One region of the Clostridium sp. YIM B02551 genome, then DNA from elsewhere that is predicted to be linked to it. Evidence: riboswitches for the same ligand, from Rfam matches in the RefSeq annotation. Region 1 holds a riboswitch; each other region holds the start of a gene.
What was found. Region 1 has a riboswitch for lysine ahead of dapA (4-hydroxy-tetrahydrodipicolinate synthase). Riboswitches for the same ligand answer to the same signal wherever they lie in the genome.
Positions count from the first base shown of each region.

Region 1 (3,341 bases):
TGTTGTGTCTCCTGTTGTATCATTTCCGCCAGATTGATTAGGAACTACTTGCGGTTTAATTGGTGAAGTTCCTTTTTGACAACCTATTACAGTAAAACTTAAAATAGAAAAACTTAATATTACTGAAATAAACTTTTTCATATAATCACCTCACCATTATTTTGAGCAAATTTAAGAATAATAAAATAATAACTTAGAGGTAATTGAGTAAAAAAAAGGAGAGCAATAATTTTTATTTTTTTTGCTCTTCTTTAAAATAATTTTTTTATTTTAATTCTAAAATTTCATTTATATGATTTTTATAGAAAACTTAATTTATTCCTACATAAATAAATTATTAGTTGAACTTAAAACCATCTAATTTTACTTTTAATTCATCACTTATTTCAGTTAGTGGAAGTCTTAGTTCTGGGGATTCAATTAATCCTATCTTATTTAAGATATATTTAAGTGGTGCTGGATTTGGTTCTGCAAATAGCATAGGGACAAATTGATATAGTTCTTTCCATATCTTCAAAGCTTCTTCATGGTTATTTTCTTTAACCTTATTATATACCTCTATAAAGCTTTCAGTGTGAATATGAGATGAAGCCAATATTCCACCATGACCTCCAAGGGTTAGTGTAGTATAGAAAAAGCTATCTTCACCAGTCAAAATTGAAAAATCCTTTGGAGGATTGATAAGAAGATCTGTTGTTTGCTTTATATCTCCTGATGCATCTTTTATTCCTACAATATTTTTTAATTCAGCTAATTTATAAATAGTACTATTTTCAATATTTCTACCTGTTCTATATGGAATATTATATAAAATTATATCTAAATCAGTTGCTTCAGAAATACTCTTAAAATGTTCATATATTCCCCTTTGATCAGGTCTAGAATAATATGGTGAAACTGATAATATACCATCTACATTATATTTTTCTACAACCTTTAGTTTTTCTTTTACTTTTTTAGTATTGTTTCCACCTAATCCAAAATATACTGGAACTTTATTATTAACATATTCCATTGTTTTTTCTACGATAGTTTCATATTCCTTATCCTCAATAGTTGGACTTTCTCCTGTTGTTCCTAATGGCATAAATCCGCTAACACCTTTAGCTAAATAGTACTCTACCATTCTCTTATATGATATTAAATCTAATTCATCATTTTTAAATGGTGTAATTAATGGAACAAAAACTCCTTGAATTGACATAACATACCTCCTAAAATAGCAAATTAAAAAATCGTCAAGGCGATTATGAGCCGTCGATTTTTTTCTCGCATCTGCCTTTCCAAACGCATGTGAGGAAAAATTGGCAGGCGACTAATTCTATTTTTTTACTCTTTAGGGCAACCTTCGATTGTAATCCAAATTTATAATTTTAACCATAAACTTAAAATATTGTAAATCCCTAAAGCGTAAAAAAAAACCTTGGAGAATACCAAGGTTAAATTATTCTTAATTTATTTAATCGAATAAATTTCCATGTATAGCACTCCACAAAAAACTTGTGACAGTCTTGCATATATTTTATACAAAACCAGCAATATAGCCTTAAAGCATTAGCTATACACTTCGGCGATGGTTCCTTTTCCAAAACATCTACGTGCTTACCTCCGTAATGGTACTCATAAACATCGCGCCTCTATCTCAAAAAATATTTACTTTTTTGTTAATTATACCTTTATATTTAACATTTATCAAGGGTTTATTTTTACATAGTTTACTTAAAAAATATAAATACTAATAGAGTAAATAATAGTTTAGGGAGGTTTTATAACATGGATACATTAAAAGATTGGGATTCTTGGAAAGCTACCTTAGGTAAAGCTGTAGATGCTGGTGAAACTGTTGGACTTTCTGATAAAACTATTACTGGAGTTGCTGAAAAAGTAGGCACATTTCTTTCAAATAATGTTGATCCAAGAAATCACGAGGAAAGACTTCTTAAAGAATTGTGGGATGCTGCTGATGAAAATGACAGAAATACGCTAGCTAAACTAGTTGTAAAAATTGCTGATAAATAAGTATTTAATTTTCTTATACAAAAAGTGGGAAAGACTATTTTCATAGTTCTTTCCCATCACTTATATAATGCAAAAATCATATTACATCTCATGGAACTCTTAGTTCAAACGTCTAAGAGCTCTATGTAACATGTAAATTCTTTAATTTATTATATATACTATTTATTTAAGTCTTCAATAAGTTCCGAACTTAAATTTCCTTTTGCGATTTCTCTAACTTCTCCTGTCATCCTTACATTCCAGTTGTCATCAATTTCAATAATTAGCTCTCCACCTAGCATCTTAATTTTAACTTTATCATTTACTAATCCTCTTTTTCTTAAAACAGATGCAACTGCACAAGAAGAACTTCCTGAAGCTAGCGTAAATCCAGCCCCTCTTTCCCATATTAGTATTTGAGCTTCATCCTTAGAAATCACTTTTGCAAATTGAGTATTAATTCTATTTGGAAACTCTTTATAATTTTCTATTAATTGTCCGAATGCTTTTATTTCATCCATATCTAATTCATCTTTTATTATTACACAATGTGGATTTCCTAAGGAAACACAATTTATTTCAAATTCCTTATTGTTTAGCGTTATTTTTTCACCTATAACTTCTTCACTTTTAAAGTTTGTAGGAATATCACCAGCTTTAAAAATTGCTTTTCCCATATCAACTGTAATTAACTTAGCCTTTGAATTAGATGTTTCAACAATATTAGCCTTAACTATTCCGCCTTTTGTCTCAACCGTAAAAACTTCATTATTAGTAAAACCATAATCATAAATATACTTACAAAATATTCTTAGCCCATTACCGCTTTTTTCAGCTTCTGAACCATCTGGATTATATATTCTTAATCCAAAATCAGCTTTTTCTGATTTTACTTTAAGTAATATTCCATCAGAACCTATACCAAAATTAACATTACAAATTCTTTTAATAGCCCTATCAGTAAGAGTGAAATCAATTCTATCTTCTTCCAAAACTATGTATTCATTCCCCAAGCCATGAGTTTTAACAAAAAAATTATCTTTCATCTTCATCTTCCTTTTCTTAAATAATATTAAAATTATATCAAATTTCCAAAATTAATAAAACTGCAATCTATTGTAATCATAATTCTTGAATTCCTAAAAGTTTTTATTGTCCACTTAATATATCCTTTAAACTTATATTTAGTGAGTTTGAAGCCTCTTGTAACTTATCTGCTTGCTCTTTGGCATCATTAGCAGTTTTATATCCTTTAGCCGCAATTATTACAGTGTCTAATCCCTTAATATAATTATTATGTATTCCGTTTATTTCACTACTATGTTCCAATGTCTCTGCATGGT
Region 1 covers NZ_JAKGTF010000003.1:201,442-204,782, forward strand. Annotated here, with positions in the region: gene L1S47_RS05185 (CAP domain-containing protein) at 1-141, opposite strand, end outside; gene dapA (4-hydroxy-tetrahydrodipicolinate synthase) at 338-1,204, opposite strand; lysine riboswitch at 1,475-1,648, opposite strand; gene L1S47_RS05195 (DUF3243 domain-containing protein) at 1,774-2,019, shown strand; gene dapF (diaminopimelate epimerase) at 2,178-3,044, opposite strand; gene L1S47_RS05205 (hypothetical protein) at 3,148-3,341, opposite strand, start outside.

Region 2 (3,341 bases), on a different contig from region 1:
AAATTCGCCAACTATACAAGAGAAAATTGAATCTGTTTTGTCTAAAATGACAGGAGAAGAAATTCAAGTAATAGGTTGTGGAAGAACTGATTCAGGAGTACATGCTGAAAACTATGTAGCTAATTTCCGTACAAATAGTAATATGTCTATAGATGAAATGCTTGATTATTTATATGAATATTTGCCAGAAGATATAGTTGTTAAAAGTATGAAAGATACAACAGAAAGATTTCATGCAAGATATAATGTCAAATCAAAAACTTATGTATATAGAATATATAATGGCAGGTTTAGAAATGTATTTAATAGAAAGTATACATATCATACAAATGAGAAACTAAATTTAGATGATATGAAAAAAGCATCAGAGTTCTTAATTGGGACTCATGATTTTCAAAGTTTTACAAGCTTAAAATCCAATTCTAAATCAACGGTAAGAACCATTAATTATATTAATATAACTGAGAATGATGGAATGATTGAGGTAGAGGTAAATGGTAATGGATTCTTATGGAATATGGTAAGAATAATTGTTGGAACCCTATTAGAAGTTGGAGTAGGAAAGCTTAATGTTAAGGATGTAGAAAGAATATTAGATGAGAAGAAAAGAGCAGAAGCAGGACCTATAGCTCAAGCCAAGGGATTATGCCTAAAAAGTGTTCAATACTAATTAAGATAAGAGGGCTAGTTAAAATCTTTTAAATAGATTTTAGCTAGCCCTTTAAAACATTACTTGCGTGGACTTAATTGTGTTAAGGTCTTGCTTAATTTTTTGAAATTATCATAAGAGTCCACAAATCTTGCTCTAACTATAAAAGTTTTATTTTTTTTATATTTAATTTTTATCCTATCTTTGTCAGCGATTATTTCTTTAATTTCATTTACGGTAAATTGCTTTTTTGAAATACCTATAGTATTTATTGTTATATTTGAGTCTTCTATAATAACAAACTCACAGTTTTTCCTTATAAGTACTCCAGAAGAACTTATTATTCCAGGAAGAAAAATGGCATAAATACCTAAAAGATAAAAAATAAAAAAGCTGCTTTTTGATTGTAGATAAAATATAATACTTAGCACTGTAAGTGCAATTAAACCAGATCCTAAAATTAAAGAATTTTTGGTTAATAAACTTTTATTATAATAAAAACTAGATTTTCTCATATAATTCGCCCCTTATACTTCAGAATATATAAATATGCTACTTAACTCATTATATATAATGTAGCATTAATGGCAAGTATAGTAAATATTAAAAATATACAAAATAAATTACAATTTTCATAGATTTTAATATTTATTTATAAAGATTAAAATTCATGAGAGTTGGCGAAAACAATAGAAAATCAAAGATAAAGATAGAAATTTTGCAGAATTCAAGAAATTAATAAATTGTAAAAATTACTATTGACCAATTATAATGTCGAAGTATATAATAAGTTGGAAGTTAAAACAATATAGTCTAGATAGAGGCGCGAAGTTTAAGAGTAAAATTGCTGAGGTAAGCACAATGAAGCAATTTGAAAGGAAACTTTGCCGAAGTGTACAACCGATGCTTTAAGGTTGTAATGCTGGGCTTGCATAAAATATATGCAAGACTGTCACAAAGTCGTTTGTGGAGAGCTATCACTGATGCGTGTTTAATATATTTTCGTATTTACCTTTATGTATGAATATATTGATGCCCTGAGTGAATGCTCAGGGTTTTTTTAATTTTTAAAAGAAAATTATTTTTAAGGAGGACAAAATGAGTAACTCAAATTCTCAAATAGAGGGAAACAATCAAGAACTTAAAAGAAGTTTAAAGGCAAGACATTTAAATATGATAGCCTTAGGTGGTTCAATTGGAACAGGTATATTTGTAGCTTTAGGAGCAACAATTAATCAAGCAGGACCAGGAGGAGCGTTAGTAGCTTATGGATGTATTGCAGTTATGGTATATTTCCTAATAACGAGTTTAGGAGAAATGGCAACTTTCATGCCTGTATCAGGATCATTTAGTGTATATGCAACTAAATTTGTTGATCCAGCATTAGGCTTTGCGCTTGGTTGGAATTATTGGTATAACTGGGCAATAACTGTAGCAGCTGAATTAGTTGCTGGATCGTTATTAATGAAGTTTTGGTTCCCTAACGTACCAGCAGTATTATGGAGTGCAATATTCTTAGTTATAATAGTTGCATTAAACATATTATCAGCAAAATCTTATGGAGAATCTGAATTCTGGTTTGCTGGAATTAAGGTAGTTACAGTAATAGTATTTTTAGTTATAGGAGTTGCAACTATATTAGGAATTCTTGGAGGAAATGCAGTTGGATTCAAGAATTTTACTGTTGATGGAGCACCATTTGTTGGTGGATTTAAATCAATATTTATGATATTCTTAATAGCTGGTTTTTCATTCCAAGGAACTGAGCTTATTGGAGTAGCAGCTGGAGAAAGTGAAAATCCAGAAAAAACTATTCCTAAAGCTATTAATTCTGTATTTTGGAGAATATTAATATTTTATATAGGAACAATCTTTGTAGTTGGAGCAATAATTCCTTATACTCAAGCTGGTGTTGATACAAGCCCATTTACACTAATATTTGAAAAAGCAGGAATTGCAGCAGCAGCATCATTAATGAATGCAGTTATATTAACTTCTGTACTATCTTGTGGGAATTCAGGTATGTATGCATCTAGCAGAATGCTATTTGCTATGGCAAAAGAAGGTATGGCACCTAAGTGGTTAGGTAAAGTTAATTCAAAAGGTGTTCCTATAAATGCAGTACTTTTAACAACATTAGTAGCAGCAGCTTGTTTCTTAACTGGTATATATGCGGAAAGTACAGTATATGTATGGTTAGTTGCAGCATCAGGTTTGGCAGGTTTTGTTGCTTGGCTTGGTATAGCACTTTGTCATTTCCGTTTTAGAAGAGCATATGTTGCACAAAAGCAAGATATGAGTAAGTTAAAATATAAAGCTAAGTTATTCCCGATAGGACCAATAATAGCATTAGCTCTATGTACCGTTGTTGTTTTAGGACAAGGAGTTAGCTATATTGAAGCCGAAAATATTGATTGGGGTGGACTAATTTCTTCCTATATTGGACTACCTTTATTCTTAGGAATATGGATTGTTTACAAATTGAAATACAAAACAAAGGTAGTAAAGTTAGAGGATGTAGAGTTCGATAATGTTGAACCACAGGAATTAGAAGAGTCCGTAGGATAAACTACTATAAATATTAAAATGTAATTAGAGCAGTAAGCAATAAATAATATGTAAACATAAATAAATATAATAGGTTTTAGGGGCATTGACGTCTCAGTATGCAATAATAGGCATGCTGAGACGT
Region 2 covers NZ_JAKGTF010000005.1:165,345-168,685, reverse strand. Annotated here, with positions in the region: gene truA (tRNA pseudouridine(38-40) synthase TruA) at 1-670, shown strand, start outside; gene L1S47_RS07880 (hypothetical protein) at 730-1,164, opposite strand; lysine riboswitch at 1,460-1,634, shown strand; gene L1S47_RS07875 (amino acid permease) at 1,748-3,217, shown strand.
Region 2: linked by a shared signal. The riboswitch ahead of L1S47_RS07875 (amino acid permease) and the one ahead of dapA (4-hydroxy-tetrahydrodipicolinate synthase) in region 1 are both predicted to bind lysine.

Region 3 (3,341 bases), on a different contig from region 1:
AGGCATTACAAAAAATAATTGAGTCCTTAAAAGTCAGTAAGGAAGCAAAAGCTATTATAGGAAGCATGAAAAGAAAATAAAAGGAGTAGTAAATGATATTAAAAGAAGAGGAAAAATGGAATGCAGTAATTAATAATGATGAAAATTATGATAGGATATTTTATTACGGAGTAAAAACTACAGGGATAGTTTGTAAGCCTTCTTGTAAATCGAAAGAGCCATTAAGAGATAATGTAATATTTTTTGATGATTTTGAAGAGGCAGTTGATAAAGGCTTTCGTCCATGTAAAAGATGTCGACCAGATCTTTTGAATTTTAATCCAACTGATGAACTTGCATTTAGGATTAAAAAATTATTTGATTCATATTATTCAAGTAATATAGAAATGGAAGAGAAATTAAAAGCTTTAGGAGTAAGTCAGAACCATATGATAAAAGTCTTTTCTGATAAATTTGGTATTACACCAGTAAAATATATTAATGCACTTAGAATTGAGAAGGCACTAGATTTACTTGAGAACACAGATGATACCGTAATCAATATTGCACTTTTATGTGGATTTGAAAGCACTTCAAATTTTTATGGATTTTTTAAAAAACAAATAGGAATGACTCCAAGTGAGTATAGAAGTAGATTATAGATAATCTACTTATTTTTTTGATAACTAATGGAAAGTAAGCTTTACATTATGGGAAAATAATGCTATTATATATATGGAAAGTACACTTTCCATGAGAGGAGGTATATCTTTGAAAAATCGATTAGAAGAAATAAGAAAAGAACGAGGAATTAAACAAGAAGAACTTGCTGAAGCATTAGAGGTTTCTAGGCAAACTATAGGATCATTAGAAAATGGCAGATATAATCCTTCTATAATATTAGCTTTTAAAATAGCAAGGTATTTTAATATGAACATCGAAGATATTTTTATATATGAGGAGGAAGAGAAATGAATAATAAAAAAACTCTTATGTATTTAGTTTTATTAATTTTAGGTGTTGCTATGTTACTTTTGGGAAAATTCATAATGGCAGATGAGAATATAAAAAATATTTCAGGTATTTGTCTTGGATTTGGTTCTGCATTTTTTGTTTTAGGTATAGGAAACCTAGTTGGTAATTTCTTTACCACAAGATTAGAAGATGAAAAGATTAAAAAACTAAAGGATATTGAAGTAAATGATGAACGTAATATTAGAATAAAAGAAAAATCAGGTTATATGGTGAGTAAAATAATGAACTTTATAATTTGTATACTGGTTTTAGCCTTAGGATTTATGAATGCAGATAGGTTAGTTTTAATTCTTGTTTCGTCATTGCTTCTAATAGAAGGGATACTATTTATAGGCTTTTCAAATTACTATTCAAAAAGAATGTAGTTTATATTTGTATCATAAAATTATTGGTGGAGTATAACTCCACCTTTTAAATTTGAGGAGAATTCAATATTGTAAAAAATATACAAATATGGGTTGACTTAGGAAGATATGTAAGGTAAACTTATTTTATAATTTAATATAACCTCACTTATGTAGGTGGGGTAGAGGCGCGATATTTAACAGTTTTTAGTGGAGTTTGAGAAGCAATGATACTAATAGGAAGGAAATGTCGCCGAAGCTTATAATATTCTCAGTATTATTTGCTGGGTCTGTAGTTAAGAGCTACAGGACTGTCTCAATAAACTTCCCAGTTTATTGAGTTGTGCTATCTCATTTGGGAAGGGAGAGGAATTAAGGGCAAATATGCTAGTTGCGATCTGAGTTCACCTCAGATCTTTTTTTATACTCAAATTGAAAACAAAGGTGGCAGTGAAGCCATTTAAAAGATAAAGATAAATTAAAAGTTGTGAAAGGGGAAGGGAAATATGAGAAGAAAATTATCTGTGTTATTGGCAGCTGTACTGTGTATATCTGCATTAGGTATGACAAGTTGTGGGACAAGCAAAACAAATGAAGCAAGTACCAAAGAAGAAACTTTTAAGGTTGGTCTTGAAGCTGGCTATGCACCATTTAACTGGACTCAAATGGATGATTCAAATGGTGGAGTTAAAATCGATGGTAGTGCAGAATATGCAGGAGGTTATGATATAGAGATAGCAAAAAAGATTGCGCAAGGGCTAGGTAAAAAATTAGTTATAGTAAAGACAGAATGGGATGGACTTGTACCTGCATTAACCTCAGGTAAGATTGATGCAATTATTGCAGGTATGTCTCCTACAGCAGAACGTAAGAAAACAATTGATTTTTCAAATAACTATTATAAATCAAATTTGGTTATGGTTGTAAAGAAAGGCGGAAAGTATGATGGTGCAACATCAATTCAAGACTTTAAGGATGCTAAAATTACAGCACAATTAAATACATTTCATTACACAGTAATTGATCAAATTCAAGGAGTTAGTAAACAACCAGCCATGGATAATTTTCCAGCTATGAGAGTTGCGCTTGAATCAGGCATGATTGATGGTTACGTATCAGAAAAGCCTGAAGGCGTTAGTGCTGAAACTGCAAATAACAATTTTAAGATGGTTGAGTTTAAAACTGGATTTAAAACATCGGATGATGATACAGCGATAGCAGTAGGAGTAGCTAAGGGAAGTGAATTAACTCCAAAGATAAATGAAATCTTATCAGGTATTTCAGAAGATGAACAGACAAAAATTATGGATACTGCAATAAAAAATCAGCCTGCAGCAAAGTAATAATTATTATAAACCGAGTGCAGTTAATGTAGTCGGTTTTGTAATATTTTAAAGTATTAAAATAGAAAGAGGCGAAAATATGAGTTCGGAGTGGATAATAAGAATTATATCTCAAAATGGGCCAATGTTTATTCGTGGTGCAGGCATTACGCTATTAATATCCGTAATTGGAACTATATTAGGTTCAATCATAGGGTTATTTATAGGAGTTGTACGTACGATTCCAATGCCTCAAAGAGGCATAGAAAGATATTTGTTAAAATTGATTAATATCGTCTTTTCAATTTATATTGAATTCTTTCGAGGGACACCAATGATTGTGCAAGCAATGGTTATATATTATGGTTCTGCACTAGCTTTTGGAATAGATATGAACAGATTTTATGCAGCAATTTTTATAGTTTCAATTAATACAGGTGCATATATGTCTGAAATTGTTCGAGGTGGAATTGTTTCAATAGATAAGGGGCAATTTGAGGCTGCTAATGCAATTGGAATGAATCATATACAAACAATGTTAAACGTTATTCTGCCACAAGTAATTAGAAATATTTTACCAGCTACAGGAAATGAGTTTGTAATTAATATAAAGGACACCTCAGTACTTAATGTTATCTCAGTAACGGAACTATACTTTCAA
Region 3 covers NZ_JAKGTF010000001.1:190,513-193,853, forward strand. Annotated here, with positions in the region: gene L1S47_RS01025 (DNA alkylation repair protein) at 1-80, shown strand, start outside; gene L1S47_RS01030 (bifunctional transcriptional activator/DNA repair enzyme AdaA) at 93-641, shown strand; gene L1S47_RS01035 (helix-turn-helix transcriptional regulator) at 751-954, shown strand; gene L1S47_RS01040 (hypothetical protein) at 951-1,379, shown strand; lysine riboswitch at 1,534-1,715, shown strand; gene L1S47_RS01045 (transporter substrate-binding domain-containing protein) at 1,922-2,701, shown strand; gene L1S47_RS01050 (amino acid ABC transporter permease) at 2,781-3,341, shown strand, end outside.
Region 3: linked by a shared signal. The riboswitch ahead of L1S47_RS01045 (transporter substrate-binding domain-containing protein) and the one ahead of dapA (4-hydroxy-tetrahydrodipicolinate synthase) in region 1 are both predicted to bind lysine.

Region 4 (3,341 bases), on a different contig from region 1:
CATATTCCGTCTGCTAATTTATTTATTTCTTCTTCTCTCTGCTTTGTTAATATCTCATCAACAACGTAAGTTTCATTCTTACTAATTATAACTTTTCCACTTGCAACTTCCCCAAGGATTAAAGAAATATCAATATCTTTAAGTTCTCCTGCATCATTTTCGCAAACAGCAAAGTCTCCTTCAATTCTATCAATTATATATTTCAAAATATTCTCCTTCTATAAAGATATTATTAAATAGTATATCATATTTGTATTATTTATTTTAACCTTAATAAAATAAAAAATCTATAAAGAATTTATAAAATTTAACCTAACTAGTCAATATAAAAAAATCGTCAAGGCGATTATGAGCCGTCGATTTTTTTATCGCATCTGCCTTTCCAAACGCATGTGAGGAAAATTTGGCAGGCGACTAATTCTATTTTTTACTCTTTAGTGAGTCTTTAGATTGTACTTCAAGCATATAATTTTATCCACAAATTAAAAATATTATAAATTCCTAAAGAGTAAAAAAATAAATAAGATTCAGCTATAAAATAACTGAATCCTATTTGTATTATATTTCATTTCTTAATATATCTTCATAACTTTCTCTTTTACAAATAACTCTAGCCTTACCTTCACTAACCATAATAACAGCAGGTCTAGGAATCTTATTATAGTTGTTTGCCATAGAATAACCATATGCTCCAGTAGAAAATACTGCCAATATATCTCCACTTTCAACTTTGGGTATTGATATATCATTAATAAGTATATCTCCTGACTCACAACACTTACCTGCGATGGTTACCTCTTCATATTGTTCTTCCCCTAATCTGTTTACAACTAAACAATTATATTCAGCTCTATATAATGCAGGTCTTATATTGTCAGTCATACCCCCATCTACTGAAACATACTTTCTTACTTCTGGAATATCTTTAATTGAACCTATAGTATATAAAGTTGTACCAGCATTTGCTATTATTGATCGTCCTGGTTCAATAGATAAAGTTGGTATCTCCATTCCAAGTTTCTTGCATACAACTTCTGCCTTATCAAGTATTGCTTTACAATACTCCTTGGTTTCTCTAGGTTCATCTCCCTCATTATAATAAACTCCGAATCCTCCACCTAAATCTAATTCAGGTATTTTAATTCCTAGTTCTTTTTGAACCTTAAATAATAAGTTCAACATTATTTCTGTTGCATCTTCATATGGTTCTATTTCAAATATTTGAGATCCAATATGACAATGAAGCCCACTTAATTCAATGTTTTTGTAAGATGATGCTGCTTTAATAGCTTCAAAAATCAGATCTCCAACTGGAGCAAATCCAAATTTTGAGTCTATTTGGCCAGTTTTTATATATTCATGGGTATGCGCTTCTATTCCTGGGGTTATTCTTAGATATATCTTCTGAACAACTCCATATTCTTTAGCAATAGAATCTAATATCTCTAGTTCATATAAATTATCTACTACAAATCTTCCAACTCCATTACTTATACCCATTTTAATCTCATCTATAGTTTTATTGTTTCCATGAAAATAAATTTTTTCAGCAGGATATTCAGCCTTAAGTGCAGTAAATAATTCTCCTCCAGATACTACATCTAGATATAAGCCTTCATCTCTAATTATTCTACACATTTCTAGTGTTAAAAAGGCTTTCCCAGCATAAGCAACCCTATTTCCGCCCTCTGAACACTGAAAGCTTTTATAGTAATCTCTACAATTATTTCTTACTAGCTCCTCATCAACTACATAAACAGGTGTTCCATATTCTTTAGCTAAAATACTAGCTTCAACTCCTCCAATATAAAGCTGATTGTTCTCAATTTGTGCTGTACCAAATAATTTCATCTTTATTCCCCCTTGTTTATTTGCCCCATAAAAAAATCGTCAAGGCGATTATGAGCCGTCGATTTTTTTCTCGCATCTGCCTTTCCAAACGCATGTGAGGAAAACTTGGCAGGCGACTAATTCTATTTTTATTCTTTAGGGAAGTCTGGTAAATCCTTAGATTATAATTCAAACTCATAATGTTATCCACAACCTAAAAATATTATAGATTCCTAAAGAAAAATAAAAGTCACAGAAAAATCTGTGACGGGTAGAGTTCTTTTGTATAGGATATTGCAATTATTACAATAAAAACATCATAATTAATTGCAATTAGCCTACCTTGTAGCTCTCCACTTATAGTGACAATCATGAATATGTTCTATTCATGACCAGAGATAACTTCTGCCGTTGCTATCTCTTCGGCTATTTCTCCTTTCCTTAAAGATCATCACTTGCCAGTTCCTTTTAAGTACTAATAGTAAATAGCTCCTCTACCCTAGGTATATATTATATTGTATTCAACTTGATGTTAATATGATAACATACTCTTTTTAGTTGTCAATAAAAAATTAAGAATTCCTATATCTATCCATTAAACTACTCATTATATCTGCTCCAAGAGGTGGTGTATATGTTATTGCATTTGCCCCAGCTTTTATTGTTTCTTCAACACTTTCTTCTGTTGGTCCTCCTGTTGCAATTACTGGGAACTCAGGAAACTGACTTCTAATTTTTCTTACAATTGCAGCAGTATCCTTACCACCTGAAACATTTAATATAGTTGCACCTGATTCTATTCTCTCTTCTATGTTTTCATTCTCAGATACAATAGTTACTATAATAGGTATATCAATAGTTTTTCTTATCTTACTTATAATCTCATTTGATGTTGGAGCATTTAATACGACTCCCATAGCTCCCTTAAATTCAGCATCTAATGCTAGGTTAATAACCCTTTTTCCTTGAGTTATACCTCCACCAACTCCACAAAATACAGGTACATCTGCTGCCATAACTAGAGCCTCAGTAATTACAGGTTGAGGTGTAAATGGGTACACTGCAATAATAGCATCTGCATTTGTATTTCTTATTATTGCTACATCTGTGGTAAATAATAATGATTTTATTCTCTTGCCAAATATCTTAATTCCACTACAATTTCTAATAACTTGAGGCACCTCAATAACATGATTCCTTAAGGTTCCCTTAATCTCAGGTACAAACTTAGACTCTTTTTGTGACATACAATTACCTCCATGAAAAATTATTCTAAATATATTATAATACTAAAAATTTCAGTATAAAATATATTCACATTATCTTAAATAATTTGTAATATTTATCTTAATATGAAATATGAAACAAAAAAAGAGTTCCTAACTTATTCAAGATACTCTTTTCAACCTACAAACACTAATATAAATGTAAATTAATATTAATAATTATATTTTTCTAGTATTTTTTTTACTACTTTTTTTCCTATAGCATCTTCTTCCATCTGTTCCAAT
Region 4 covers NZ_JAKGTF010000002.1:323,844-327,184, forward strand. Annotated here, with positions in the region: gene L1S47_RS04195 (DUF3006 domain-containing protein) at 1-206, opposite strand, end outside; gene lysA (diaminopimelate decarboxylase) at 559-1,851, opposite strand; lysine riboswitch at 2,169-2,335, opposite strand; gene L1S47_RS04205 (hydrolase) at 2,403-3,077, opposite strand; gene L1S47_RS04210 (NAD(+) diphosphatase) at 3,269-3,341, opposite strand, start outside.
Region 4: linked by a shared signal. The riboswitch ahead of lysA (diaminopimelate decarboxylase) and the one ahead of dapA (4-hydroxy-tetrahydrodipicolinate synthase) in region 1 are both predicted to bind lysine.